DNA from 2 places in the Pseudoalteromonas sp. NZS11_1 genome. Region 2 is predicted to be linked to the other one. Evidence: riboswitches for the same ligand, from Rfam matches in the RefSeq annotation. Region 2 holds a riboswitch; the other holds the start of a gene.
What was found. A riboswitch is a leader RNA that binds a small molecule or an ion and turns the genes downstream of it on or off. The one in region 2 is predicted to bind lysine.
Positions count from the first base shown of each region.

Region 1 (3,192 bases), on a different contig from region 2:
GCAAAGCTGAGTGCTAGCAGTAATAACGTTACTGTAGTTGATAGTAGTAACAGCAATGTTTGTTTTGATGTGAGTGTGGTGCATAAAAAAAGCATCGACTGGCGATGCTTTTTATTAACCGACTTTGTTAAGTAATTTTGTTAAGTAACTTTACTAGGTGATTTTACTAGGTAACTTTACTAGGTGATTTTCCTGAATAACGATTACTTACGCAGCAAAATCATTTTCTAATAAACGGCTATGAATAGACTGTACTACGTTATCTGACTCAGTTTGCTCTACTAAAAAGCACAGGTTGTGCTTACTAGCACCGTGACAAATTAATCGAATGTTAAAGTCTTTTAGTACACTCATTAAGTTCATTTCGTGTTGGCGTAATTGAATCTCAGAGCCAATAAGTGCCACCAGTGTTAGGTTGTTTTCTACCGAAACATGGCAAAACTCTGCAAGCTTATCTAGGCATTCTTGATCGAGCTCTGGGCGCGATGCGTTCTGCGCGTTATCAAGGGTTATAGCTACGCTGATTTCTGATGTAGTTACCAAATCTACCGATATATTATATTCGCTTAATAGTGTAAATACGCGTGCTAAAAAGCCGCTTGCTAGGAGCATTTCTGGGCTTTTAAGCGTAAGCAATATTTGGTTTTTACGTTGCGTTACTGCGCGTATACCTGGTTGCTGCGATTTTTCGCGCTCAATCCATGTACCGCCACGCTCTGGCTCGCGGCTAGAGCCTACAAATACATTAATGTGGCTACGGCTCGCTGGTAAAATAGTTGCTGGGTGCAATACTTTTGCGCCAAAGGTCGCCATTTCAGCGGCTTCGTCAAAACTTAAACGAGCAATGGGTGTCGCTTTTGCGCATAAACGCGGGTCGGTGCTAAAAATACCCACTACGTCGGTCCAAATATGCACGCTTTTAGCGTTGATTGCTTCAGCTAATAATGCAGCGCTATAGTCAGAACCACCACGTCCAAGCGTTGTTGTTTGACCGTATTCGTCACTGCCAATAAAGCCCTGAGTCACAATTACTTGAGCGTCTAATAACGGGATTAAATGTTCTTTAGCGGCTTGCGCTGTGGCTGCAACATTTGGCGTTGCTTTACCAAATTGGCTGTCGGTTTTAAGCACCTTGCGCACATCAAAGCGATCGGCGTTTAAACCTTGTAAACGCAGCACTTGTGCAAACAAATACGACGACAAACGCTCACCAAAGCTAAGTAGCTCGTCGTGTTGCTGATCGGTTGTTAGTGACTCTTGAGCCAATGTTTGAAATGCTTTTAGGGTTTCGTTAAAGCCAACCGCTAAATCGGCATCTAGCGATAACTCATCTAAAATAGTTTGTTGAATAGCAAGCACACCGTTTATGTGTTCTTGGCGCTCACTTGAGGTAATACTTGGTTTGCACAGTGCAACTAAGTGGTTAGTTACGCCGGCACTAGCGCTCACGGCAACAATACGTACGCTTTTATCTGCAACAATAATTTCGCTACAGCGACTCATCGCTTCAAAGTTGGCAACACTGGTTCCGCCAAATTTGGCAACGATGTAATCTGATTTTGCGCTTAACTCTGTTTGAAGTACTGTTTGTGGCGCTGATTGGGTAGTCATTTAGTCTCCTTTCGCGGTATCCAAACCGCAATAAAACAAGAAGAACTTGGCAAAGGAATGCTTAAAGATAAGTCCACTGCCAGAAGCTCTCCACCTATATTGGTGACAGTTTTGAGGATTCAGCCCCATAAACCGAAAAACAATGACGACGTATCATTATTTTCCTCGGCGAGTACTTCCCTCCTTAATGATCATTGGCTTTCGTCGCCTAACATTAAGTACCTAAGTATCGCACCTCTTCTGAATGCTTTATTAACCAGTGGCTAATAAAACAAAACCCCACTAAGTAGCGGGGCTTTGAAAGTTATCGTTTAGACGTCTAGCTGTCAAGCATTTAATAATTTATGAGTTAAATAAAACTGCCCATGTAATAAGAGCCTGCATAACCTACGGTGTAGCAAATTAATAAATGCAGCGATAAACGCAAGTAGCTCATAAAGGTAAGCGCTTTAACTTTGCTCATGGCAATAATACCCGCAGCCGACCCAATGATAAGCATTGAACCGCCCACGCCCGTTGCATAAGTAAACGACAACCAGTGTTGTTGGCTCATTACTATATCGGCTTTTAATAAAGCAGCAGTAAGCGGTACGTTATCGACCCCTGCTGATAATATGCCCATTAAGTAGTTTGCGTACTCAGGTGCCATTACCGTGTATAGGTCGGTAAATTTACTTAGCATACCAATTTCTTTAAGTGCGCCTACAAGTAAAAGTACACCTACAAAAAACAATAATGTGTCGTATTCTATATCGCGAACAAAATCGATTATGTCTTTGTTTATGTCTTTTTTGCGCATTAAAAATTGCGCTACTAAAAACATCACTGATAAGCCAAACAAGAAGGTTAATAAAGGCGGTACGCTGTAAACTACACTCAGCATAAGTGTGCTCACTACGGTAGATAAAAATATAACAGCGATGGTAATGTCGGTTTTTTCAATGCGGGTTTTACCTGCACCAGCAAACTCAACACGCCCTTTCATACCGATAGATAGTAACGCGGCTAGCAGCATAACGCTTGCAAGTGCTGGCGCTATAAGTAGTAATAAATGAGCAATGGTTACTTTGCCATCTAAAAATATCATTAGTGTGGTTACGTCACCTGTTATTAGCGATACCCCACCTGAGTTAACCCCAAACACAATAAGCGTGGCGTATTTAATGAGCTTTTTAGGTTCAAGTTTTAACGACATAACAACCGCAAGCGATATAAGCGTAGCTGTTACGTTGTCTGAAATCGACGAAAACAAAAATGCAAAACCACCCACTAAAAACATGAGCTTTTTTTCGCTAATACTTTTTGGCATAACGCGGTGAACAATGTTTTCTATAAACCCCTTTGAATTTAAATACGCTACAAAGGTCATTGCAGCCATTAAAAATAACCATAACGAGGCAATTTCTAAAATATTTTCATTTAAAAGGTGTTGAATCGTATCGGGCCTTTGCCCGTGTAGAGGGTATATAAAAAGAAGAATCCAGCAAAGCGTACCAAAAAACAGCGTGGTTTTAGCTTTATTGACATGGATTATATCTTCTATAACGATCAGTAAAAATGCAATCGCTATCAGGGTTAGAA
Region 1 is NZ_JADYXK010000016.1:42,353-45,544, reverse strand. It holds gene I6F44_RS12385 (4'-phosphopantetheinyl transferase family protein) at 1-135, shown strand, start outside; gene lysC (lysine-sensitive aspartokinase 3) at 208-1,611, opposite strand; lysine riboswitch at 1,687-1,859, opposite strand; gene nhaD (sodium:proton antiporter NhaD) at 1,961-3,192, opposite strand, start outside.
Region 1: it holds a riboswitch for lysine, as region 2 does, so the genes downstream of both, lysC (lysine-sensitive aspartokinase 3) here and dapA (4-hydroxy-tetrahydrodipicolinate synthase) in region 2, are expected to answer to the same signal.

Region 2 (3,192 bases):
GCTGCAACGTTAATATTAAACTCTTTTGCTAAGCTCTCGTTCCACAGTAATAACTGAGGAAAGGCAACACTTGCAGGGAAATCTTCTATCGCAAAGTTTTCCGTAATGTCTGTGTATCTTGGCACTAATTTCATGGTAATTCCTATTATTGCTGACTTATACCAACACGGTTGTCACCAACGCCATAAGCAACAATTAAACTTAACTCTTGCATACTTAAGCCGCTTTGCTTTTGCATTTCATTAAAAAAAGCTTGGGCAGCACTCAGTGATTTTTTAGTTTGTAAGCCGCCGTCTATAATTTTATGAGCACGTAAGTAATTCTCTACATCGCGTGATAGTAAAAAAGTATCTTTACCAAGTGCTCGTAGCGCATAAGGTCCTGTATTTCCGCCTAAACGCGAACCATGTTTTTTTAAATACGCCCATAAACCAATAATATCGTCTGCTGGCCAATTAGCGACAAACTGGCTAAAACTGCCATGTTCCCCTGCTATTTCGTGGATCATGTAAGCATTTTCGGTAATTGTTTTTACTTTTTTATAGTTACGAACGATTCGCTCATCCGTTGCTTTTTGTTCCAGCATATCAGGTGGCATCATTAATAACTTATCAACGCTAAAATCCCAAAAAACCTCTCTAAAGCCTGGCCACTTATTATTAATGACTGACCAATAAAAGCCGCTTTGAAATACTTTTCGAGTAAATTCCTCAAGCCAATCGTCGTCACTTAACGTGCTTAGTTGTTTTTTAGATAGCGGTTTTGCAAGTAATAACTTAAGCATTTTTTCGGAGCCTTTTCGCTCTACCGCTCGCTTATAAATATCGCTAAATTTTTCCATACTAATTAAATACCTCACTACTTATATTGCTAGTGTACGAGAAAAGCACCCAATACGTAACCACTCCCATTATGGATGAATGAATATGCATTTAGTCGCTTGACACCTAGACGGCTAAAATGCTTTAATCGCCGTAATTACCCTATTTAAATTGCACAGGTTTGTAAGTTTTTACTCTACAAACAGGTGTAAAGGGCTAGAAGAGGTGCGTTATTCAGGTAGCGTATGTTAGGAGCGCAAACTCCAGTGAGCATACGTGAGGGGAATTAACGCCGAGAAGTAACCACTTTTGCGAGGTGTTTATTTCGGGCGACTAGGTTGAACCCTAGCGACTGTCACCAATAGCTGCTTATAAAAGCAGCTTATTAGTTTGGTGGAGAGCTTCTGGTCTTAAATATTAAGGCCGTGCGCCCTATTATTTTAAGCCCATTCGCTCTTCGAATTATTAGTTCGAACGACGTTAATGCGGCTCCTTCCATAAAGCTTTTTAACTCTTCGAATAATACCAATTGCATTAAATTAGTTATCGCTAAAATGATCACGCTTTTAATAAAGTTGGTACAAATTATAAGTTCGTGAGAGATGATCAACAACTTCAATTTAAACGACTACTCATTGTGGACCGCGCTCGTAACGCCATTTGATCAACACGGCGATGTTGACTACAACACGTTAACTAAACTGGTTAGCAATCAAGAAGCAGCGCATAACGGTATTTTACTACTTGGCAGCACGGGCGAAGGTTTAGCACTAACGCTAAAAGAGCAACAAGCCATTGTTGAACACGTATGCCAGCTAAAACCAGCAGTACCACTCATGGTTGCTGTGGGCGGTAGTAACTTAAAGCAACAAATTGAGTGGGTTAACTACTGTAATACACTCCCAATTCATAGCTTTTTACTTGGCTCACCGCTTTATGCAAAGCCTGGCGCTATAGGTCAAACTCATTGGTTTGAAAGCCTACTTAATGCAAGTGTTCACCCGTGTATGCTTTATAACGTACCGGGTCGAAGTGCTGTTAGCATTCCAACGGCAACAATTCAAAACTTACAAAATAATAAAAATTTATGGGCGTTAAAAGAAGCGAGCGGCAGCATTGCTCAGTTTGAAGCTTATCGCCAAGCTGCACCTAATTTAGCTATTTTTAGTGGCGACGATGCGCTAATGCCTTATTTTGCTCAAGCTGGCGCAAAAGGGTTAGTGTCGGTAGCTGCAAATGCATGGCCCGCACAAACTCACGAGTTTGTTAAACGCAGCTTAAGTGGTCAACACCCTAATTTATTTGCCCAGTGGTCAAGCGCTATTAATAGCCTATTTGCTGTTGCAAACCCTATTCCCGTAAAGGTATTGATGCATTTGCAAGGTCGCTTAAGCAGCCCGCAACTTCGTCCACCTTTAACACACCTTGAGTTAACTCAAACCGATTGCATCACAACTGCAAACAACACCATTTTATCTTGGCATTAAATACAGGTTTTTATAATGAGCTGGTTAGAACTATTAAATAATTTAGAATCGGGCGCAGTACGCGCAGCATCACAAAACGAAAGCGGCCAATGGCAAGCTAACGTAGAAGTAAAACAAGGCATTTTGGATGCCTTTAAAAATGGCACTAATACTGAGTTTGCCGGTGGTTTTGTTGATAAGCATAACTTAGCTCCGCAAGAATTTAGTACTGACGATGGCGTACGTATGGTGCCGGGTGGCTCTAGTGTTCGCCGTGGTGCTTATGTTGCTAAAGGCACGATTATTATGCCACCAGCGTATGTAAACATTGGTGCATATATCGACGAAGGCACAATGGTAGATAGCCACGCATTAGTTGGCTCGTGTGCACAAGTAGGTAAAAACGTACATTTAAGTGCTGCAGTGCAGCTTGGTGGTGTACTTGAGCCAATTGGTGCAAGCCCAGTAGTTGTAGAAGACGACGCCTTTATTGGCGCTGGCTGTATTATTGTTGAAGGTGTAGTTATTAAAAAAGGCGCAGTACTTGCCCCAGGCGTGCGTTTATCAGCAACTATTCCGGTATACGACTGCGTAAACGAGCGCCAACTTGATAAAGGCGAGCCAATCCCAGAATATGCCATTGTAATACCGGGCTCTCGCCCTGCTTCAAACGAGTGGGCGCGCGAGCAAGGCCTAAGCATGTCGTGTGCGTTAATAGTTAAATACCGCGACGAAAAAAGCGATGCATCATTATTGCTTGAAGAGGTTTTACGATAATGAGCTTTTTGAGCACGCCTATCAAAACCGCTGTAAATACAATTACACAACAACTTGATACACCTTTTTTTGTTTACGACCTAGATCAACTAAACGCGCATCTTGCACGTTTAGTTGCGCAAACCGAT
Region 2 is NZ_JADYXK010000012.1:95,640-98,831, forward strand. It holds gene I6F44_RS10615 (protein adenylyltransferase SelO) at 1-134, opposite strand, end outside; gene I6F44_RS10620 (DNA-3-methyladenine glycosylase I) at 146-841, opposite strand; lysine riboswitch at 1,034-1,233, shown strand; gene dapA (4-hydroxy-tetrahydrodipicolinate synthase) at 1,424-2,308, shown strand; gene I6F44_RS10630 (2,3,4,5-tetrahydropyridine-2,6-dicarboxylate N-succinyltransferase) at 2,324-3,064, shown strand; gene I6F44_RS10635 (PLP-dependent decarboxylase) at 3,064-3,192, shown strand, end outside.